4 regions of the Streptomyces solicamelliae genome follow, and region 1 is predicted to be linked to each of the others. Evidence: riboswitches for the same ligand, from Rfam matches in the RefSeq annotation. Region 1 holds a riboswitch; each other region holds the start of a gene.
What was found. Region 1 has a riboswitch for cyclic di-AMP ahead of ABZO31_RS25265 (M23 family metallopeptidase). Riboswitches for the same ligand answer to the same signal wherever they lie in the genome.
Positions count from the first base shown of each region.

Region 2: linked by a shared signal. The riboswitch ahead of ABZO31_RS13060 (transglycosylase family protein) and the one ahead of ABZO31_RS25265 (M23 family metallopeptidase) in region 1 are both predicted to bind cyclic di-AMP.
Region 3: linked by a shared signal. The riboswitch ahead of ABZO31_RS28045 (M23 family metallopeptidase) and the one ahead of ABZO31_RS25265 (M23 family metallopeptidase) in region 1 are both predicted to bind cyclic di-AMP.
Region 4: linked by a shared signal. The riboswitch ahead of ABZO31_RS09050 (transglycosylase SLT domain-containing protein) and the one ahead of ABZO31_RS25265 (M23 family metallopeptidase) in region 1 are both predicted to bind cyclic di-AMP.

Region 1 is NZ_CP160404.1:5,434,093-5,439,694, forward strand. Features, by position in the region: gene ABZO31_RS25250 (DNA gyrase/topoisomerase IV subunit A) at 1-220, opposite strand, end outside; gene ABZO31_RS25255 (M16 family metallopeptidase) at 410-1,774, shown strand; gene ABZO31_RS25260 (M16 family metallopeptidase) at 1,771-3,168, shown strand; cyclic di-AMP (ydaO/yuaA leader) riboswitch at 3,370-3,534, shown strand; gene ABZO31_RS25265 (M23 family metallopeptidase) at 3,547-4,317, shown strand; gene ABZO31_RS25270 (GntR family transcriptional regulator) at 4,518-5,225, shown strand; gene ABZO31_RS25275 (HPr family phosphocarrier protein) at 5,451-5,602, opposite strand, start outside.
Region 2 is NZ_CP160404.1:2,841,634-2,847,235, forward strand. Features, by position in the region: gene eno (phosphopyruvate hydratase) at 1-587, opposite strand, end outside; gene ABZO31_RS13060 (transglycosylase family protein) at 875-1,582, opposite strand; cyclic di-AMP (ydaO/yuaA leader) riboswitch at 1,586-1,762, opposite strand; gene ABZO31_RS13065 (transglycosylase family protein) at 2,035-2,967, opposite strand; gene ABZO31_RS13070 (cytochrome P450 family protein) at 3,147-4,388, opposite strand; gene ABZO31_RS13075 (nucleoside triphosphate pyrophosphohydrolase) at 4,398-5,393, opposite strand; gene ABZO31_RS13080 (SurA N-terminal domain-containing protein) at 5,414-5,602, opposite strand, start outside.
Region 3 is NZ_CP160404.1:6,068,846-6,074,447, forward strand. Features, by position in the region: gene ABZO31_RS28025 (aspartate aminotransferase family protein) at 1-162, shown strand, start outside; gene ABZO31_RS28030 (helix-turn-helix domain-containing protein) at 261-881, shown strand; gene ABZO31_RS28035 (DUF6126 family protein) at 916-1,068, shown strand; gene ABZO31_RS28040 (tyrosine-protein phosphatase) at 1,069-1,881, opposite strand; cyclic di-AMP (ydaO/yuaA leader) riboswitch at 2,236-2,422, shown strand; gene ABZO31_RS28045 (M23 family metallopeptidase) at 2,427-3,371, shown strand; gene ABZO31_RS28050 (SGNH/GDSL hydrolase family protein) at 3,536-4,330, shown strand; gene ABZO31_RS28055 (STM4011 family radical SAM protein) at 4,317-5,186, opposite strand; gene ABZO31_RS28060 (STM4012 family radical SAM protein) at 5,195-5,602, opposite strand, start outside.
Region 4 is NZ_CP160404.1:1,956,584-1,962,185, forward strand. Features, by position in the region: gene ABZO31_RS09025 (hypothetical protein) at 1-545, shown strand, start outside; gene ABZO31_RS09030 (hypothetical protein) at 566-796, opposite strand; gene map (type I methionyl aminopeptidase) at 862-1,719, shown strand; gene ABZO31_RS09040 (heme oxygenase (biliverdin-producing)) at 1,841-2,491, shown strand; gene ABZO31_RS09045 (acyltransferase family protein) at 2,516-3,823, opposite strand; cyclic di-AMP (ydaO/yuaA leader) riboswitch at 4,172-4,358, shown strand; gene ABZO31_RS09050 (transglycosylase SLT domain-containing protein) at 4,362-5,213, shown strand; gene ABZO31_RS09055 (PhzF family phenazine biosynthesis protein) at 5,244-5,602, opposite strand, start outside.

The DNA of each region.
Region 1 (5,602 bases):
AGCCGCGGTCGGGCCGCAGGCCCATCTCGGACATCTGGTAGACGATGCGTCGCTGGACCGGCTTCATGCCGTCGCGGGCGTCGGGCAGAGCGCGCGAGTAGATCACCGAGTACGCGTACTCGAGGAAGGAGCCCTGCATCTCGTCGACGACGTCGATGTCGAGGATCCTCTCCTCGAACGCGTCGTCCGGCGGCGGTGTCTTCGTGCTGCGGCGGGCCATCGCGGCTGCGGCTCCTTCACCAACAAGGTTGATCTGACGCGGACCATTGTGGACCGTCGCACCGACAACGCCGACCGCGACCCGGAAGAGGGACAGTTCGATGCGGCGGGAACTTCGCGAGGTGTCGGTGCGCTTGCATACAGTGGCAGGACTCTTCCACATCTCCACCTCGCGATCGAAGGGACGTACATGCCCATGGGTCACACGGCCACAGCCCAGGCCGGCTCCGGCGGCCTGACAGCGACCGAGCACCGGCTGGCCAACGGCCTGCGCGTGGTGCTCTCCGAGGACCACCTGACCCCGGTCGCCGCGGTCTGCCTCTGGTACGACGTCGGCTCGCGCCACGAGGTCCCGGGCCGCACCGGCCTCGCGCACCTCTTCGAGCACCTGATGTTCCAGGGCTCGCAGCAGGTCAAGGGCAACGGGCACTTCGAGCTGGTGCAGGGCGCCGGCGGCTCGCTGAACGGCACGACGAGCTTCGAGCGCACCAACTACTTCGAGACCATGCCCACCCATCAGCTGGAGCTGGCGCTCTGGCTGGAGGCGGACCGCATGGGCTCGCTGCTCGCCGCCCTGGACGACGAGTCCATGGAGAACCAGCGCGACGTGGTGAAGAACGAGCGCCGCCAGCGTTACGACAACGTGCCGTACGGCACCGCCTTCGAGAAGCTCACCGCGCTCGCCTACCCCGAGGGCCACCCGTACCACCACACCCCGATCGGCTCCATGGCCGACCTGGACGCCGCCACCCTCGAGGACGCCCGGAACTTCTTCCGTACGTACTACGCGCCCAACAACGCGGTGCTCTCGGTCGTCGGCGACATCGACCCCGAGCAGACCCTCGCCTGGATCGAGAAGTACTTCGGCTCCATCGCGTCCCACGACGGCAAGCAGCCGCCGCGCGACGGCACGCTGCCGGAGACCATCGGCGAGCAGCTGCGCGAGGTCGTCGAGGAGGAGGTCCCGGCCCGCGCGCTGATGGCCGCCTACCGCCTGCCGCACGACGGCACCCGCGAGTGCGACGCGGCCGACCTGGCCCTGACCGTCCTCGGCGGCGGCGAGTCCTCCCGGCTGCACAACCGGCTGGTCCGCCGCGACCGCACCGCCGTCGCCGCCGGCTTCGGCCTGCTGCGGCTGGCCGGCGCGCCGTCCCTCGGCTGGCTGGACGTGAAGACCTCCGGCGGCGTCGAGGTGCCGCAGATCGAGGCGGCCGTCGACGAGGAGCTCGCGCGGTTCGCCGCCGAGGGCCCGACGGCCGAGGAGATGGAGCGCGCCCAGGCGCAGTTGGAGCGCGAGTGGCTGGACCGGCTCGGCACGGTCGCCGGCCGTGCTGACGAACTGTGCCGGTTCGCGGTGCTGTTCGGCGACCCGCAGCTGGCGCTGACGGCCGTGCAGCGGGTGCTGGACGTCACCGCCGAGGAGGTGCAGGCCGTCGCCAAGGCCCGGCTGCGCCCCGACAACCGGGCGGTGCTGGTGTACGAGCCGATCACCGCCGACCCGGCCGCGGAGGCCGCCGAGAGCGACAGCGACGAGGAAGAGGGAGCCGGCCAGTGAGCGACGCCGCCGCGTCTTTGACGACGATGGAGTTCCACCCGCAGCCGCAGCCGGGCGACGCCCGCCCCTGGGCCTTCCCGGCGCCCGAGCGCGGCTCGCTCGACAACGGGCTGACGGTCCTGCGCTGTCACCGCCCCGGCCAGCAGGTGGTGGCCGTCGAGATCGTCCTCGACGCCCCGCTGGACGCCGAGCCGGCCGGTTTGGACGGCGTGGCCACGATCATGGCGCGGGCACTGTCCGAGGGCACCGACAAGCACTCCGCCGAGGAGTTCGCCGCCGAACTCGAGCGCTGCGGCGCCACCCTGGACGCACACGCCGACCACCCGGGCGTGCGGGTCTCCCTGGAGGTCCCGGTCTCCCGGCTGCCGAAGGCGCTCGGTCTGCTCGCCGAGGCCCTGCGCGCGCCCGCGTTCGTCGACACCGAGATCGAGCGCCTGGTGCGCAACCGGCTCGACGAGATCCCGCACGAGCAGGCCAACCCGGGCCGCCGCGCGGCCAAGCAGCTCTCCAAGGAGCTGTTCCCGGCCGGTACGCGCATGTCGCGGCCCCGCCAGGGCACCGAGGAGACGGTGGCCGCCATCGACGCCGCGGCCGTCCGCGCCTTCTACGAGGCGCACGTCCGGCCCGCCAACGCCACCGCGGTGGTCGTCGGCGACCTCACCGGCGTCGACCTGGACGCTCTGCTCGCCGACACCCTCGGCGACTGGAGCGGCGACACCGCGGAGCCGCACCCGGTCGCGCCGATCACTGCCGACGACACCGGCCGCGTGATCATCGTCGACCGCCCCGGCGCCGTCCAGACGCAGCTGCTGATCGGCCGCGTCGGCCCGGACCGGCACGACAGGGTGTGGCCGGCCCAGGTGCTCGGCACGTACTGCCTCGGCGGCACCCTCACCTCCCGGCTCGACCGCGTGCTGCGCGAGGAGAAGGGCTACACGTACGGCGTGCGCGCCTTCGCGCAGGTGCTCCGCTCGGACGACCACGGAAACGGCGCGTCGATGCTCGCCATCAACGGATCCGTCGACACCCCCAACACCGGCCCGGCACTTGACGACCTGTGGAAAGTGCTGCGCACCCTCGCCGCCGGAGGGCTGACGGACGCCGAGCGCGACGTGGCGGTGCAGAACCTGGTGGGCGTGGCGCCGCTCAAGTACGAGACCGCCGCCTCGGTCGCCGGCACTCTCGCCGACCAGGTCGAGCAGCGTCTTCCGGACGATTTCCAGGCGCAGTTGTACGCCCGGCTCGTCGAGACGGGCACGGTCGAGGCGACCGCCGCGGTCGTCAACGCCTTCCCGGTGGACCGGTTGGTGACGGTCCTGGTCGGCGACGCGGCCGAGATCGAGGAGCCGGTGCGCGCCCTCGGCATCGGCGAAGTCACCGTCGTGACCGGCTGATCGCCCCGGCCGCAGGCCGCTGAGAGGACCCCGATGCCCCGGTGCGTCGGGGTCCTCCTGTTTGTCCGGTTCAAAGAGGAAAGCATGCGTATGCCCTGTGGGATGCGCTACAAACTTCCGTGTCTGTTTGGCGATTGAAAGACCGGCCGCTTAGCGTCGACCCGGCTGTTCGTCGGTTGTACGCGCCGCATTCGCGGCAACGGACAGTCATCGCCGAGTCCCCGAAGGCGCGAGCCTGGGGAGCCGGGGACCCACCGCAGTCCCTGGGGTGAATCGGACGCCTTCGCCTTCGGGTGGAGGGGCCCGTAGGAGACCTTCCTGCTCCGAACCCGTCAGCTAACCCGGTAGGCGAGAAGGAAGGAAAGGATCAGCCACTTCATGGCGTTCACCCGTGCCACCGGGAAGCATCGTGGTCCGAGCCGACTGGCGCGCCGCAGCGCGGGCGTCGCCGGCGTCGCCGCCCTCGCCACCACCGGCGTGATCGGCACCATCGCCTCCCCGGCGTTCGCCGCCGACACGGAAGCCGCCGCCCTCGAGGACACCGGCCTGACCCAGGCGATCAGTGTGGACTCGCTCGCGGACCGCATCAATGCCCAGGCCGCCGCCCAGGAGCGGGAGGCCTTCGAGGCCGCCGCCAAGGCGAAGGCCGAGGCCGAGGCGAAGCGCAAGGCCGAGGCCCGGGCCAAGAAGATCCGAGAGGAGCGCGAGCGCGCCGCCCGCGAGGCCGAGCGCAAGCGCCTGCACTCCTTCCGGCTGCCCATCGCCGGCACGTACGTCACCACCGGCTACAAGACCGGCGGCTCCCTCTGGTCCTCCGGCAGCCACTCCGGCATCGACTTCAAGGCTCCCTACGGCAGCACCGTCGTCTCCGTCGGCGCCGGCACGGTCGTCGAGGCCGGCTGGGGCGGCGCGTACGGCAACAACGTCGTGATCAAGATGCTCGACGGCACGTACACCCAGTACGGCCACCTCGCCTCGGTCACCGTCTCGGTCGGCCAGTCCGTCATGCCCGGCCAGCAGATAGGCGTCTCCGGCTCGACCGGCAACTCCACCGGACCGCACCTCCACTTCGAGGCGCGCTCCGGCGCCGACTACGGCTCGGACATCAACCCGCTCGCGTATCTGCGCGCCCGCGGCGTGAACGTCTGACGGCACGGCAGGCAGCGCCACCTTCATCGCATCGGAAAAGCCCCGGCTCGTACGGAGTCGGGGCTTTTCCGCGTCCAAAAGACATCCATGATTCACGACCGGCCGTCGGAATTACCGCTTCTCTGCAATAGAGTCACGGAAGAGTCGGCGAACAGGGGACCGTCGGCGGGTTTCACGCGGATTAAGGCGGAGGTCGGGACATGCGCATTCCCGCGCATTCGGTATGCACGGCGATCCGGGACGACATCGTCTCCGGTGTCTTCGAGCGGGGCAGCCGGCTGACCGAGGAGCAGCTGGCTCGCCGGTACGGGGTCTCCCGCGTCCCGGTCCGCGAGGCGCTGCGCACCCTGGAGTCCGAGGGCTTCGTGGTCAGCCGCAGGCACGCCGGCGCGCATGTCGCCGAGCCGACCGAGCAGGAGGCCGCCGACCTGCTCGACGTCCGGTCCCTGCTCGAACCCCTCGCCGCGGGCCGGGCCGCCCAGCGTCGCACCGAGGCGCACCTCAAAGTGCTGCGCGGCCTGGTGCGACTGGGGCAGGAGCGGGCCCGGCGCGGTCAGGGGGAGGACCTGCGCTCGCTCGGCGGCTGGTTCCACGAGACCCTCGCGCAGGCCTCCGGCAGTCCGGCTCTCACCTCGCTGCTGACCCAGTTGCGGCACAAGATCGCCTGGATGTACGCGGTCGAGACCTCGGCCCGCCCCGTGGACACCTGGGCCGAGCACGGCGCGATCGTGGACGCCGTGGCCCGCGGCGACGCCGAGCGGGCGCGTGCGCTCACCGCACTGCACGCCGAACGCACCCTTCCGCTGCACCGGCTGCGGCACCCGGAACGGGACCGCGAGCGGGACCGCGCGAGGGGTCGTGTGAGTACTTCGCAACATCCCGTAAACACTGCGGGATCACTGCATTAACAGACGCGCCGTATACAAAGAAGAGCAATTCGCGGGACGGGAGAATTCTCCTGCGCCCCCAATTCGGCCTGCCCGGAATTCAGGGCGGCGGATTCGGGATGCGGCCGGCCGGTGTCGACGATTCCCCTGGATTGTCCTTGGTGAACGTGAGAGCCGCCCCGCCGGAATTCCGGCACGGGACGGCTCTTCGTTTCGGGCGCAGGGCTCCCGGATCCCGACGGGGGATCAGACGGTCTCGGGCAGCTCGTCCAGACCCTCGGCCACCAGCTTCGCCAGACGGTCCAGGGCGGCCTCGGCGCCCTCCGCGTCCGACGAGAGCACGATCTCCTCGCCGCCCTGCGCACCCAGACCGAGGACCGCGAGCATCGAGGCGGCGT
Region 2 (5,602 bases), 2.6 Mb from region 1:
CGCTCCTTGAGCACGCCCTTGAGCGCGTGGTAGGTCTCCGCGCCCCAGCGCAGGGCCTCGGAGAAGGACTCCGCGCCGATCGGGGCGATCATGAACTCCTGGATGTCGACGTTGGAGTCCGCGTGGGCGCCACCGTTGAGGATGTTCATCATCGGGACGGGCAGGACGTGCGCGTTCGGGCCGCCGAGGTAGCGGAAGAGCGGCAGGTCCGAGGCCTCGGAGGCGGCGTGCGCCACGGCGAGGGAGACGCCGAGGATGGCGTTGGCGCCGAGGGAGCCCTTGTTGTCGGTGGCGTCCAGGTCGAACATCGCCTGGTCGATCAGGCGCTGCTCGGTGGCGTCGTAGCCGACGAGCTCCGGGCCGATCTGCTCGATGACGGCGAGGACGGCCTTCTCGACACCCTTGCCGCCGTAACGGCTCTTGTCACCGTCGCGCAACTCGATGGCCTCGAAAGCACCGGTGGAGGCGCCGGACGGAACGGCAGCACGGCCGGTGCTGCCGTCGTCGAGGCCGACCTCGACCTCGACCGTGGGGTTGCCTCGGGAGTCCAGGATTTCCCGGGCTACGACGACGTCGATGGACGGCACGAGCATCTCCTTATGGGATGAGACGTGAGAGAAGGTGCGAGGTCTCTTGGCCTTGCGACAAGAGCCTAACCGGCTCGGGGTGCCCGGCCAGTCGGTGCCCGCCCCCTGGGACGAAAAAGGACCCGAGCGCGGGCATCCCGGACGAAAGATCCTCTACTACCCGCAGGTAACCATGCGGAAACCCCGGCCCTGCGCGCACGGGGGGAATTGCGCACAGGGCCGGGGTGGTCACCGCGGGAGGGTCGCACGGCACGGGTGGGCCGCCGGACCCACCCGGGCCGACGGGCTCACTTCAGGTGGAGCTGCTGGCCCGGGTAGATCAGGTCGGCGTCCTCGACGACGTCCTTGTTCAGCTGGAAGAGCTTCTCCCAGCCGCCCTTGACGTCGTGCGCGGCGGCGATCTTGCTCAGGGTGTCGCCGGCGACGACCTTGTACTCGCCGTCACCCTTCGCGACCTTCTTGCCGGTCGGGGTGGTGACGGTCTTCTTGGCGGCCTTCTTGGCGGCCTTCTTGGTGTCGCCGTTCTTCGCGACGGGCTTCGGCGCGGTGCGCTGCTCGCTGCGGGTGGTCGGCTGCTCGGCCTTGCGCTCGGGCTGCGCCTGCTCGGCGGCGCCGGTGTACGCGGCGTTGGACAGGCCCACGCCACAGCTCGGCCACGCGCCCTTGCCCTGGCCGGCCAGGACCTTCTCGGCGATCTGGATCTGCTGGGCCTTGGAGGCCAGGTTGGCGGTCGGGGCGTAGGCGGTGCCGCCGTACGCGGCCCAGGTGGAGGCCGAGAACTGCAGGCCGCCGTAGTAGCCGTTGCCGGTGTTGATGGACCAGTTGCCGCCGGACTCGCACTGGGCGACGCGGTCCCACTCGGAGGCGGTGGCGGCGGAGGCGTTGCCCGCGGCCATCAGCGGCGCGGCGACGGCGACACCGGCGATGCCGGCGAGCGCGACGGCGCGGGTGGCCTTGGAGGAACGGCGGTGTTTGCCCTTGCCGGAAAACAGCATGGAAGTTCTCCTCACCGACGCCTGCGAGGTGAGCTGTCGGGTTCGGGCCGGAAGAGTTGCCCGGCCGCGTGTCCCAGCACGCGGCTTCACCCCAAGCCGGTCGATCGGCCGTCACTGTCTCGACGGCCGGGACCGGCGCTTACCTGGGTCCCCCGCTCCTGCCTTCGGCGCTTGACGCGACGACTGTTCCCGACGGCCGGCGGCAGGATTCGGCGTACCGGTCGGCGGGGCCCGCGGTGGCGAGCGGTCCTGACCGTAGACACAGACCCACCGGAAGTTCAAAGAGCGACATCCCGGAGAAAACGCCCGTACTTGCCAAGTTGCCGGGGCCGTTTCCGCTGGTGAGAGGTGACGGAAGCAAAGTTTGCGGACAGGACACGCCAGTTGGGACGAAGAGACTCATGTCTCACTTACGCAGAACCGGACATAAGGCGTCGAACTGCCCGCCACTCCTACTTCTGTCGGTCGGTCAGTTCCAGGTTCTGGCCAGGGAGAATGAGGTCCGGGTCGCCCCCGACGGTCTCCTTGTTGGCCTTGTAGAGGGCACGCCAGCCGCCGTCGAGCTCGTGCTCGGCCGCGATCTGCGTGAGGTTGTCGCCGGGCTGGACGACGTACTCGCCCGAAGTGTCCGCATTGCCGCCCGTGGCACCCTTGGTCGCGTTCGCATCTGTATCGGCGGTTTCGCCGAGATCGAGGCGGCCGGCGTCACGTGTCGCATCGTCACCCGGCGCGGCATGACGTCCCGATTCGGGCGACTCGCCCGGTTCGTTCGGGTTCTCGCTCGCGGCCTCACCGCGGTGCTTGCCGGTGCCGGGGGCGGCGGGAGTGACGCTGCCCTCGATCGGCGTGACCGGCGTGGCCGGAGTGGCGCCCTCGTCCGACTGCCCGCCCGGCTGACCGGCCGCATCGGGCAGAAGGGACTTCTCGGGCTTCCCAGACGTTTCGTCGTCCTGCGAGCCCTCGGAGCCCTTCCCGTTCCCGTCCTGATTCGCGGATGCATCGGGCGACGCGGACGGATCAGCCGGAGTGCCGGGCAGCACGCCGGTGGAGGGGTCCGCGGGCTTCTTCAGCGTGCCGTCGTCGTTCAGGCCGACGATCGCGGCACAGGTGGCCCAGGTCTTCGCGCCCTGCGCGGCCAGCGCCTTCTCGGCGACCGCGATCTGCTGGCCGCGGCTGGCGAGGTCCGGACGGGCGGCGTACTCGGTGCCGCCGTACGTGTCCCAGGTCTCCTGCGTGAACTGCAGGCCGCCGTACAGCCCGTTACCGAAGTCGGCGCTCCACAGTCCGCCGGACTCGCACTCGGCGACCCGGTCCCAGGTCGCCTCGTCGGCGGCGGAGGCCGAGCCCGCGGCGAGCAGCGGAAGGGCGAGGGCGGATCCGGTCACCCCTGCCGCGACGACGATGGCGGGGGCCTGACGGGGTCTGCGGTGTCGTCCGTTCCCGGAGCGCATGGGGAATGCCTTTCGCGTGACTGCTGAGGTGTCGGTGAAAGTAGCGGCATTCGAACGTGAGTCACAAGTCGATGCAGGGGGGATCACGTAAAGATCACAGTCCTGACGAATCGTCAGTTGTGCGGGACGGTGAACTCCACGGGAAGCGTGCGTAGACCACGCATAATCAGCCCGCCGCGCCACCTCAGTTCGGCCGGATCGGCCCCAAGTCGCAAGTCCGGCAAGCGAGTCAGCAGAGTCGCGAGCGCGGTCTGACCCTCCAGACGGGCCAACGGGGCGCCCAGACAGTAGTGAATCCCGTGCCCGTACCCCAGATGCTGATTGTCACGCCTCGACAGATCGAGAACGTCCGGCTCGGCGAACCGATCCGGGTCCCGGTCGGCGGCCGCGAGCACCACCAGGACCGGGTCGCCGGTCCGGATGTCCTGCCCGCCGAGGGTGAGCGGCTCGGTCGCGAACCGCCAGGTGGCGAGTTCCACGGGCCCGTCGTACCGCAGCAACTCCTCGACACCGGTGGCCAGCAGCTCCGTCTCGCCGGCCGTGAGCGACGCCTGCAGGCGCTCGCGCTGCCCGGGGTTGCGGAGCAGGGCGTACACGCCGTTGCCGATGAGGTTCACGGTGGTCTCGAATCCGGCGAACAGCAGGATGAAGGCCATCGCCGCGGCCTCGTTCTCGGTGAGGTGCTCACCGTGGTCCGAGGCCCGGATGAGCCCGGAGATCAGGTCGTCGCCGGGATCGAGCCGCTTGCGGTGGATCAGCTCCGCGAGGTACCCGCGCATCTTCTTCACCGACCGCGCCACCCCGCCCCGCGGACCGCCGCCGTGCCGGATCATCATCCCGGCCCAGTCCCGGAAGTCGTCCTGGTCCTCGCGGGGCACGCCGAGCAGGTCGCAGATGGCGTAGATGGGGAGCGGGAAGGCGAACTCGTGGATGAGGTCCGCCTCGCCCTTCAAGGCGAACCCGTCGATGAGGTGGTCGGTCAGCTCCTGCACCCGGGGCGCGAACTCGGCGACACGGCGCGGTGTGAACGCCTTCGAGACGAGCCGGCGCAGCCGGGTGTGGTCCGGCGGGTCGATGTTGAGCAGATGCGTCATCAGCTCGGCCTTGCGCTCGCCCGGAATGCCGGTCTTGCCCTTGGCGTGCGCGGGCTCGTCGTGATGCGCCGGGTTCTTCGACAGCCGCTGGTCCGCGAGCGCCTGCCGCGCGTCCCCGTACCGCGTCACCAGCCACGCCTCCACACCGCTCGGCAGCGTGGCCCGGTGCACCGGCGCGTGCTCGCGCAGCCAGGCGTAGGCGGGATAGGGATCGGTGGCGAACTCCCAGCTGAAGAGTTCGGGGACAGGGCTCTGACTCACCCTGCGACGTTACCCCTGCTCCGCCGCCCGGATCGCGTCGCGGTACGCCCGGCCGGCGGCGCGCAGGGCGGCCTCCGGGTCGACGCCCTCCGCCTCGGCGCGGACCGCGAGGGCCAGGAGGTCGTAGCCGATGCCGTCGCCGGACGGCAGAGGGACATCCAGGCCGGCCGTACGGACCCGGCCCGCCAGCTTGGCGGCGAGGGCCAGACCCGGCTGGCCCAGGGGGACGCCGTCCGTCACCGAATCGCGCTGCTTCTCGATCGCCTTCGTCCGAAGCCAGTGCTCCTTGACGTCCTCCGGCGTCTCCGCGTGCGCGTCGCCGAAGACGTGCGGATGCCGGTGGATGAGCTTCTCGACGATCGTCCCGGCGACGTCGTCGATGGAGAACGCCCCGCCGGCGCCGTCACCGTCGTCGTCGCCGTCCTCCCCCTCCTCGTACTCCTCCGCGATCCGCGCGTGGAAGACGACCTGGAGCAGTACGTCGCCGAGCTCCTCGCGCAGCTCGTCCCGGTCCCCGTCCTCGATCGCCTCGACGAGTTCGTACGCCTCCTCGATGCCGTACTTCGCGAGGCCCTTGTGCGTCTGCCGCGAGGACCACGGGCACTCGCGCCTGATCCGGTCCATCACCTGCACCAGGTCGAGCAGCCGGGCACCCGGCAGGTCGTACGAGCCGGGCAGCAGCTCCAGGTCGGGCATCGCGACCCGGCCGGAGCCCGCGAGCCGGGCGAGCCCGTCGGTCAGCGGCTGGTCGCCCTCGCCGGAGGCGAGCACGACGACGGTACGACCGCCGGCACAGGCGTCGACCAGCTCCTGCGCGGACGGGCGGGCGTGCTCGACGTCGACCCCGGCCTCGCGCAGATACGGCAGCTGGGCGTGCCGCTCGTCCGCGCACAGCACCCGGTCCGCGGCGTGCAGCGTCTGCCACGCGGGCCAGGACAGCAGTCCGGGCGCCACGCGGTGGCTGGCGGTGAGCAGGACGATGCGGCCGGGGCGATCAGCGTTCACCCCTCGAACCTACCGCGCGCTCAGGACTGGATCGCCGGGGCGTCCTGCGTGAGCTGGCGGATCCACGGTGCGTCGTACGCACCGAGCTGGATCTTGGCGTCGTCCCAGGTCCCGTAGCGCGGGTTCACGTCGATCGAGAGCGCCTTCGACGCCGCCGTGAACACCTCCGTCAGCTTCTTGTCGCCCTCGGGGGTGTTCGTCGCGCCGAG
Region 3 (5,602 bases), 630 kb from region 1:
CTGGAGGTGATCAAGCTGATCCCGCCGCTGATCGTGGACGAGGCGGACGTGGACCGGTTCGTCACGGCGTTCACGGCCGTGATGGACGACGCGCATGCCGGCGGCGGGCTGATGTGGGACTTCGGGAAGACGCTGGTCAGGCAGGCGGTGGCGCAGCGCTGAGCACCCTGCGGTGAGCCGGTGGGGGAGCGGGCGGCGGGAGTTTTTGCCTCTCGGGCAAGAAAGTTGCCTCTGAGGAAAGGTCCTGGCGGAATGGAGGCATGGAGCACGACCACCTCCCCGGGGAGCCCGCCCCGGACGCCCTGCCGGACGTCGCCCCCCAGCTGCGTGGACTGCGCCGCCGCCGGGGGCTGACCCTGGAGACCGCCGCCCAGCGCGCCGGTCTCTCGCCGGCCCATCTGTCCCGGCTCGAGACGGGCCGCCGGCAACCCTCGCTGCCGATGCTGCTGGCCCTCGCCCGTATCTACGGTACGACGGTCTCCGCGCTCCTGGGGGAGGTCTCCCCGGAGTACGACCCCATCGTCCGGGCCGGCCGGTCCGAGCCGGTGGAGGCGGACGGCTGGGTGTACCACCAGGCGGGTGGCGCCGGCCGGGCGCTGCAGGCGCTGCGGGTGCACGTCCCGCACGCCACCCGGGCCGACATCGTGCGGGTCCACCCCGGCGAGGAGTGGATCCACGTGCTGCGCGGCCAGGTGCGGCTGGCCCTCGGCGACACCGTGCACGTCCTCGACCCGGGGGACAGCGCGCACTTCGACTCGCTCACCCCGCACCGCATCGGCGCCGCCACTCCCGACGGCGCGGACGTGCTCTTCGTCCACACGCTGCTGCAGACCCCCGCCGCCGAGCTGTGCCTCGGCGACCCGGGTCCGCATCGCCGCTGAACTCTCGCCGTTGAACTCTCAGGAGGTACCCGACATGTCCGACAAGTCAGCCGCCGTCACCGGCGAGGAGCGCGGGGGCGGCAGGTTCCCCAAGGGCCTGGTGCTGCGCCTCTTCGCCTACCTGATCGCCGGCCACCTCTTCGCCGGCTTCCTGTACCTGCTCTTCGCCCTCGGCGGCCAGAACTAGCTACCCCTGCGTGAGCAGCCGGGCCCGCAGCAGCTCGCGGGTCCCGGCGGAGAGCTTCAGGCCCTCCGTGAGGTAGCCCTCGACCGAGCCGTACGTCTCGTCCATCTGGGCGAACGCGGCCCGCAGGTAGTCGACGCGGGCGTCGAACAGCGGGCTCAGCAGCTCCATGACCGCGGGCGACATCCCGTCCGGGGCGGTGGAGCTGCGGTGCACCTTGTAGCGGCGGTGCGGCTCGTTGGACTTCACGTAGTCGGCCTCGATGGCCTCCCGCTCGACGCCGACCGCGAGCAGCGACACCGCGATCGACAGTCCGGCGCGGTCCTTGCCCGCCGCGCAGTGCATCAGTGCCGGCACGCTGTCCTCGGCCAGGGCGTGCACGATCCGGCTGTGCTCGGGCGCCCGCTGCACAATCATCTTCCGGTATGAATCGGACATTCGGGCGGCCGCCTTGCCGTCCCCGAGCATCTCCCGCAGCGTCGCCAGGTCGCCCGACCGCACCAGCTTCCAGAACTCCTTGCCGTCCGCCGGATCGTTCAGGGGTATGTGCACGTTCCGCGTGCCGGGCAGCTCCACGTCCAGGCCCTCGAAGGCCCGGTCCGCCTCGTTGCGGAAGTCGAAGACCGTGTGCAGGCCGAGCGTCGACAGGAACGCCGCGTCCTCGGCGGTGGCGTGGGCCAGGTGACCGCTGCGGAACAGCCGGCCCGGCGCCACGGACCGGCCGTCCGCGGTCGGCAGGCCCGCCACGTCACGGAAGTTGCGAACGCCCGTCAGCTCGGGTTCGGTCGGCGGGGCCTGGGGCGTCTGCTGCGTCACGGCTGCTCCTGGTGCTCGATGGCGAGAAGAGATCGGTTCCTGGGGCAATCATCCAGGGTCGCCGCCCGGCGGCGCACCCCGCCGGGCGGTAATGGGCTTTCTGTCCGAATTGAGGGCTTCGATATAACGCGCCCTGATTGCAGGGGAGATGGGTTCGGGGGAGTGAGCAGCGTCATAACCGTGACCGTCCGTGCCTGATCATTTTTCCCAAATGCCGTGTGCGGAAAGGAACGCGAAGATCCGTCATCCACGGAGGGTGACCGGAATTCCGGAGGGAAATTCCCGGCGAAGAATGCGAACGGGAATTCGTGGCTTGTTCCTCGCGACTCGGCTCGTCTAGCGTCACGCTCACTCCGGTCGGACCCGCCGAATCCTGCCACCGTCCGGATTTCCGCACCCACCCACGTACGGCAGGAGCGGGGGACCCAGGTAACACGCCGTTCCTCGACCAAGGACGGCTCGGGGTGAAGTCGCGCATCGCGCGGCCGGACAACTCCAGTCCGAACCCGACAGCTCACCTCGCAGGCGACGGAGAGGAATTCGCCATGCCCACGAAGGGTAAGCATCGCCGTCCCAAGGCCAATCCGCTGACCCGCGGCATCGTCGCCGCCGGAGCGGGCGGCGCCGTCGTCGCTCTGCCGCTGTTCGGCGCCACCGGCGCCCACGCGGCCGAGCAGTCCGCCCCCGCGGCCGCCGAGCGCGTCGCCGCCGTGGCCGCCGCGCAGCCGGCCGCCGCCCCGCAGGCCGCCACCGCCAAGGCGAAGGCCAAGGCGAAGATCTACTCCGTCGTCCGCGGCGACTACCTGTCCAAGATCGCCGCGGAGCACGACCTCGCCGGCGGCTGGAAGAAGCTCTACGCGGACAACCGCCAGGTCGTCGGCGACAACCCGTCGCTGATCTTCCCGGGCATGAAGCTCACCCTCGGCGCCAAGTCCACGGCCAAGGCCCCCGCCGCCAAGCCCGCGGCCAAGCCCGCCGCCAAGGCCGAGCGCAAGGCCGCGCCGAAGCCCGCCCCGAAGGCCAAGGCCGCCGACGAGACCCGCAGCTCCCGCAGCGCCGAGCGCGCGGCCGCCCCGGCCGCCGCCTCCGGCTGGTTCGCCCCCGTCGAGGGCGGCGTCTCCACCGCGTACCGCGCCTCCGGCTCGATGTGGTCCTCCGGCTACCACACCGGTGTCGACTTCATGGCCTCCTCCGGCACCAACGTCCGCGCCGTCGGCGCCGGCACCGTGGTCTCCGCCGGCTGGGGCGGCGCTTACGGCAACGAGGTCGTCATCCAGCACGCCGACGGCAGCTACTCGCAGTACGCCCACCTCTCCTCGCTCGCCGTCTCGGCCGGCGAGAGCGTGCGCGGCGGCCAGCAGATCGGGCTCTCCGGCTCGACCGGCAACTCCAGCGGCCCGCACCTGCACTTCGAGATCCGCACCGGCCCGAGCTACGGCTCGGACGTCGACCCGCTGGCCTACCTGCGCAGCCACGGCGTCTCGATCTGACGCACGCCGCACGAGCGGCCCACGGGAGGCCCGGCACGTACCCACGTGCCGGGCCTCCGGCGTATTCCGAATTGGGGAGATCTTGACCGGTGGCGTATCTCACCCTGCGTCAACCCCTCCTTACGGTCGCGTAGGTCACATCCGGGACGGAATGATGCACCCTCGTGGCAGACGATTCGAGATCCAGAGACAGTGACGCATTCGGGTCGTACGCGGCGATCGGCGACAGCTTCACCGAGGGCGTCGGCGACCCGGCCCCGGACGGCACCTTCGTCGGCTGGGCGGACCGGTTCGCGGTCCTGCTCGCCGACCAGCTCCCCGAGCCCGACGCGTTCCGGTACGCGAACCTCGCGGTGCGCGGCAGGCTCCTCGACCAGATCGTGGAGGAGCAGGTGCCGCGCGCCAAGGAGCTCGCCCCCGACCTGGTGACCTTCTGCGCGGGCGGCAACGACATCATCCGGCCCGGGAGCGACCCCGACGACGTCGCGGAGCGGTTCGAGCGCGCGGTCGCCGACCTGACGTCCTCCGTCGGCACGGTCATGGTGACCACCGGCTTCGACACCCGGGGCGTGCCGGTGCTCAAGCACCTGCGCGGCAAGATCGCGACGTACACCGCGCACGTGCGCGCCGTCGCCGACCGCTACGGCTGTCCCGTCCTGGACCTGTGGTCGCTCAAGTCCGTGCAGGACCGGCGGGCCTGGGACGACGACCGGCTGCACCTGTCGCCCGAGGGCCACACCCGCGTCGCGCTGCGCGCCGCCCAGGTCCTCGGCGTGCCGGTGCCCACCGAGCCCGACCAGCCCTGGCCGCCGCTGCCGCCGCGCGGCACCCTCGAGGTCACCCGCGACGACGTCCAGTGGGCGCGCGAGTACCTGGTGCCCTGGATCGGGCGCCGGCTGCGCGGGGAGAGCTCCGGCGACCACGTGACCGCCAAGCGCCCGGACCTCATGCCGCTGTGATCGGTACGCCGGCGGCCGGGATCCGTTCCAGCACGCCGCCGGCGAACACGTCGTACAACGGCAGCGACTCCAGGTGGACGTACCCGATGTGGCAGTCGCACACCGCGAGCGGGCAGGCCCGGGGGCGCAGCGCGGCGCGGTAGGACCCGTCGTAGAGGTTGCCCAGCTCGGCCGGGACGAAGTGGCAGCGGCGGACCGTGCCGTCGCCGTCCACCGAGATCACCGACGCGCCGGTCCGGCACGGCAGCCCCGCCGAACGGTGCGGCTGCCGGCTGTACGGGAAGAGCGGGTCGAGGGCCGTCCACACCGCGGCCTCCTCGTCCGTGTACGTGTGCCCCTCCGCCGCGTTCACCCACAGGTACACCCGCTCCGGCAGCTCGGCGCGCAGCCGGCGGGCGTGCTTCAGATGGTCCGGCAGACCGACCACGCCCACGCTGAACCGGACGCCCCGCTCCGCCAGGTCGCGGCACTTGCCGAGGAAGCGGTCGTACGGCGTCTGGCCCGGGTGGTACGTGCACCACAGCGCCACCGTCTCCGGATCCGCCTCCGCCAGCCACTCCGTGCGGCAGCTCAGGTTCGTCTGGATCGCCACCCGCTCGACGTGCGGCAGCCGGGACAGCTCGACGAGCGCGCGCCGGTACCAGGAGCGGACCAGCCCCTCGCCCCACGGGGTGAAGAGGATCTTGAGCCGGTCGCCCGCCTCGCCCGCCGCGGCCGCCCAGGCGGCGAACCGCTCCAGCGCCGCCCGGTCGGCGCGCAGCTGCTCCCGGCTGTCCCGGCGCTTGGCGAACGGGCAGTACGGACAGTCGTAGTCGCAGGAGGCCAGCGGGCCGCGATAGAGGATCGTCAGGTCCATGCCCCGCCCTACTTCAGCTCGTACGCGGCCATCGCCGCCCGCACCGCCGGCGAGAACAGCTCGGGGCCAAGGCCGTCCGAGTACGCCAGGCCCTCCGCCGAGAGCCGCAGCAGGCCCGCCGGGGCGTCCCCGTCCAGCCAGCCCCGTGCCTCGAAGCGGGCCAGTTCGCCCGGGAAGTCCGCGAACGGCGAGCACCCGAAGCGCTCGGTGTACGTGTCGAGGGCCAGCCCCTCCGCCTGGAGCAGCGACTGCAGCAGATGGCGGCGGCGCGCCTCGCCGGCGTCGACCCGGCGGCCCACCTCGGCCCGCGTGAAGTCCTCGGTCGCGGTGTACGCGTCGATGATCCCGCGGACCTCGGGCATGCCGACGGCGTAGTCGAAGGAGTAGTGGAGCGTCGAGGTGTACGAGCGGGCGCC
Region 4 (5,602 bases), 3.5 Mb from region 1:
GGCGGTTCGCCGGGGCCCTGCGTTCGTCGGTGCTGCCGCACGGCGGCGGGCTGCTCCTGGTGGGCACGGCGGAGTACGAGCCGTGGCATCTGGCCGCGCATCTGGTGGACGAGGCGGCCTGGTCGGGCCGCCCGGAGCTGACGCCGACGCTGGTCCGGCACCGGGTCCGGCCGGGCGACCCCGCTCACCTGGCGGTGGGCCTGGGCCGTCTGGAGGCGGCCGGCCGCGGCTCGACCCTGCTGATGGTCGCCCCCGCCCGCCCGGACGTGCCGCTCCTGGAGCGGGTCCACGACGCCCGTCGCGCCGGCGCGACGGTGCTGTCCCTGGACGGCGGCGCCCCGGAGCTGCGCGGTCTGGCCCACGAGACGCTCACCGTGGCCGCGGACACCGCGGAGCTGGACCTGGACACCCTCCAGCATCTGGTGAGCGCCGCCACCGGCGAGAACGGCCGGCCCGACGCGTCCCCGGGCCCCCGCCGCACCCTCCGCGACCGCCTCTCCCGGCTGGCCGACCACCTGACGGCCCCGCCCCCGCCCCGCTGGTGAGCCGCGGGTCCCGCCCCCGGTCAGCCCTTCGGGTCGTCGTCCTTCGGGGTGTCGTGCCACGCCGGGTCGGTGTCCCACTCCTGGTTGCGTTCCCGGGCGGTCTCCATCGCGTGGGACGCCTCCTCCCGTGTCGCGTACGGGCCGAAGCGGTTCTTGGCCGGGCAGTCCGGGCCCTCCTCGACCTTCCTGTGCTCCAGGCAGTAGAACCACTCGCCCGGCTTGCCGGTCGTGCGCCTCTTGAACAGGGACATCTCCCGCTCCTTCATCCGTCGCTCTGACGCCATGCTGCCCCACCTCGGCTGGTTAGACTCGCTGCATGTCCGCCCAGTCGCTGCTCGTGCCCGGGGAGCTCTCCCCGCACCGCTCCGTCCCCGGAGCCATCCGCCGTCCCGAGTACGTCGGGAAGCCCGCCCCCACCCCGTACACCGGTCCCGAGGTGCAGGACTCCGACACGATCGAGCGGATGCGCATCGCCGGTGGCATCGCCGCCCGGGCGATGGAGGAGGCGGCCGGGCACATCGCCCCCGGCGTCACCACGGACGAGCTGGACCGCGTCGCGCACGAGTACATGTGCGACCACGGCGCCTACCCCTCCACGCTCGGCTACCGCGGCTTCCCCAAGTCCCTGTGCGCCTCGGTCAACGAGGTCATCTGCCACGGCATCCCGGACTCCACGGTCCTGCGCGACGGCGACATCGTGAACCTCGACGTCACCGCGTACATCCACGGCGTCCACGGCGACAACAACGCCACCTACCTCTGCGGCGACGTCGACGACGAGTCCCGGCTCCTGGTCGAGCGCACCCGCGAGTCCCTGAACCGGGCCATCAAGGCCGTCAAGCCCGGCCGCCAGATCAACATCATCGGCCGGGTCATCGAGTCGTACGCCAAGCGCTTCGGCTACGGCGTCGTCCGGGACTTCACCGGTCACGGCATCAACTCGTCCTTCCACTCCGGTCTGATCGTCCCGCACTACGACTCGCCCCACCACACGACCGTGATCCAGCCCGGCATGACCTTCACGATCGAGCCGATGCTGACCCTCGGCACCCACGAGTACGACATGTGGGACGACGGCTGGACGGTCGTCACCAAGGACCGCAAGCGGACCGCCCAGTTCGAGCACACCCTCGTCGTCACCGAGAACGGTGCGGAGATCCTCACGTTGCCGTAGGCCCTTCGCGGGGTAGCGTCGTTACCGACAGGCCGTCGGGAACCGGTTGACTTAGGTAAGCCTAAGCAGCACTATCGGAAGCCGGTTCCCGTCCCGACCCGCTCGGTCCCGGAGGCACGCCTTGACCACTCCCTTCTCCACGCTGATCCGCACCGCGTCGCACCAGCAGCACACCGAGGCCGAGTCGTCGGGCTTCATGACCGACCTCCTCGGCGGCCGCCTCGGCGTCGACGCGTACGCGCGCTACACCGAACAGCTCTGGTTCGTGTACCGCGCCCTGGAGGAGGGCGCCGAGGCGCTGCGCACCGACCTCGTCGCCGGACCGTTCATACGGCCCGAGCTCTTCCGCACCGCGGCCCTGGAGCAGGACCTCGCCCACCTGCGCGGCCCCGGCTGGCGCGCCGGGGTCTCGCCGCTCCCGGCCACCACCGCGTACGCCGACCGCGTCGCCTCCTGCGCCCGCGAGTGGCCCGCCGGGTACGTGGCCCACCACTACACCCGCTATCTCGGGGACCTCTCCGGCGGCCAGATCATCCGCGACCGCGCCGAGCGCACCTGGGGCTTCGCCCGCAAGGGCGACGGCGTCCGCTTCTACGTCTTCGACGACATCGCCAACCCGGCCGCCTTCAAGCGCGGGTACCGCGAGCTCCTCGACGCCGTGCACGCGGACGACCTGGAGAAGCAGCGGATCGTCGACGAGTGCAAGCGCGCCTTCGACTACAACGGGGCCATGTTCCGCGAGCTGGCGGACGAGTTCCCGATGAGCGCGTAGGCCCCCGGGGCGGGGCCGGCGCCCTCACGCCGCGTCCGGGCCCCGCCGCCCGCCCCGGCCCGCCCGCTCCACCAGCAGCCAGCCCGTCAGCGCCGTCCCCACCGCCGCGGGGGCGCTCACGTGCACGGCGATCAGCAGGGCCGTGCGGCCTTCGAGCAGACCGCCGAAGCCGACCATCGACAGGCCCAGGACGCCGAGCAGCGCCAGCGTGATCCCCAGCGCCGCCACCGGACCGCCCTGCCCCGTGCCCGGCGCGACCGGCGCGGGGCGCTCGAAGCGGCGGAAGGCGGCGACCAGGCCCGCCGTGAGCAGCGCCGCGGCCGCGATCCGTACCGGCGCCTGGGCCCACCACGCGGCCGTCGCCGGGGCCGGGAGCTCCGCGCCCAGGGCGAGCAGCGCACCGTACACGCCGAGCATCGCCGACAGGTGCCACAGGAACGCGGTCATCGCGATCCCGTTCGCCGCCACGACCTTGTGCCAGACGTTCGCCCGCGCCACGAACCGGGTACCGGGGCCGCGCAGCAGCTCGACGGCGCCGACCAGCCAGAGGCCGTGGAAGAGCAGGGCCAGCGTCGGCGGGGCCATGTTGGAGACCTTCTCGCCGGGCATCCCGACCATCGAGAGCGGGTACGGGCCGAGGGCCACGAGCAGTCCCGCGCCGGTGAGACCGACGGCGGCGAGCGCGCTCGGCAGCCGGATCATCCCGTCGGCGCGCAGGAACCCGAGCTGATGCACCGCCAGCCAGACGAACGCGAAGTTCAGGAACTCCACGTACGGCACGTCCGCCGCGAACCGCAGCGCGTCCACCGCGGCCGCCGCGGCCACCAGCGCGCCGAACGCGCCCCAGCCGTACCGCTCGTGGAGCTTCAGCAGCGGCGGGGTGAAGGCGACCATCGCCAGGTAGATGCCGATGAACCACAGCGGCTGGGCGACGAGTCGCAGCGCCACGCCCGTCAGGCCCCGGTCCGCGCCGAGGAGTTGGACGACGAGGGCGAGCGCGCCCCACACCCCGATGAACACCATCGTGGGCCGCAGCAGCCGTTGCAGCCGGGCGCGCAGGAACGCCGCGTACGCCGGACGGGAGCGGTGCGCGAGGGCGTGCGAGAAGCCGCCGACGTAGAAGAAGACCGGCATGATCTGGAACACCCAGGTCACGAGCTGGAGTTCCGGTACGACGGCCAGCAGGTTGCCCACGGTGCCGTCCGCCGTGACGGCGGCCATCAGCCAGTGCCCGAACACGACGACGCCGAGCGAGACGACCCGCAGCAGGTCGACGTACCGGTCCCGGGTGGCCGGTGTGTTGGCGGCGAGTTCCCGCGCGCTGATTCCCATGCGGACACGGTGCCGCGCCCGGCCGCAACGCCGTCAGGGCTCGGATACTCAGGCGGGGCCTGAGTACGTCGTCACGATTCGGACATACCGCCGCAAGACTTTCATTGCGCAGTTAATATCCCTTGTCACGTCTTTTGGGAATTCGGTTTTCCCTTTCCGGCATTCCGCCCCGCACCCCCGTGATGTCCGTCACGCGACCATGGCGCGCCCCCCTGCCGCACCACCCCCGAGCCCGTGCGCCGCAAGGCAGTTCGGACTTTTCCGTCCCGCCCGAAATGATCGAGAACAATTGATCAGTCAATTCGCGTCTTGTTTCCCGTCGCATTTCTCGCCTACGTTCGCGTCGACCCGGACGGATCGCCGAATCCTGCCACCGTCCGTAAAAACGACCGAGCACTACCCGTCGGCAGGAGCGGGGGACCCACGAATGCGCCGGCGCGGAATCCCGCGGCGGCTCGGGGTGAAGCCGCCGTGTGCGGCCGGGCAGCTCCAGCCCGAACCCGACAGCTCACCCCGAAGGCGCCGGAGAGGAACGACCATGCCCGCATCCGGTAAGCACCGCCGCCCCAAGCGCCGTCCCCTGCGCCGTGGCATCGCCATGGCCGGTACCGGCGGCGCCGCGCTCGCGCTGCCGCTGATCCCGACCGGCGCCCAGGCCGCCGCCCCGCAGCAGGCCGCCCCCGCCACGACGACCACCGCCGCCACCGCCGCCGTCGAAAAGATCACGGCCGCTCTTCCGCAGGCCGCGCCGAAAGCCGCGCCGAAGTCCTACACCGTCGTGCGCGGCGATTCCCTTTCGGTGATCGCCGAGGAGCATCGAATTTCCGGCGGCTGGAAGAGCCTCTACCGGAACAACAAGGCCGCGGTGGGTGACAATCCGTCACTCATTCACCCGGGTCTGCGTCTTTCCCTCGGAAAGAAGGCCGTCGCCGCCCCCGCCAAGCCGAAGGCGCCCGCCTCCAGCGAGCGCGCGAGCCGGTCCGCCGAGCGCACCGCCCCGGCCAAGTCCACGCCCGCCAAGTCCGCTCCGGCCAAGACCGTCGCCCGCGACGCCGGGCCCAAGGCCTACACGAACACCCTCGACGGCTGGATCAACGAGGCCCTGGACGTCATGGCCGAGCACGGCATCCCCGGCTCGTACGAGGGCATCCACCGCAACATCATGCGCGAGTCCTCCGGCAACCCCCTCGCCATCAACAACTGGGACTCCAACGCCGCCAAGGGCACCCCGTCCAAGGGCCTGCTCCAGGTGATCGACCCGACGTTCCGGGCCTACCACGTGCCGGGCACGTCCAACGACCCGTACGACCCGGTCGCCAACATCACCGCCGCGTGCAACTACGCCGCGGACCGGTACGGCTCCATCGACAACGTCTTCGGGGCGTACTAGGGGCGTACGGGACGGCCGGGCGGCCGGGGCTCAGACCGACAGGGTCCGCTCCAGCCGCACCCGGCCGCCCAGCTCGATCACTCCGTCCGGGCCGGGGGCCGTCAGCAGCTGCGACCCCCGGCCCTGGGTGATGTTCAGCGCCCGGCCCAGCTCGGCCGTGAGCAGCAGGGCGGCCGCGCCGGTCGCCTCGTCCTCGTCGATGCCGTCCCCGCGCCCCGGGAACGCCCGGGCGCGCACCCGGCCGGCGGCCTCGTCCTCCCAGGCCCAGGCGTAGATCCACTCCCCCGGCTCGGGGACGTCCAGCGCGTCGACCTCCTCCGCAGAGGCGTACCGCCGCAGAGTGCGCGGCGGAGCCCATTCCGCGCGGGCCTCGATCCAGGTGAACTCGC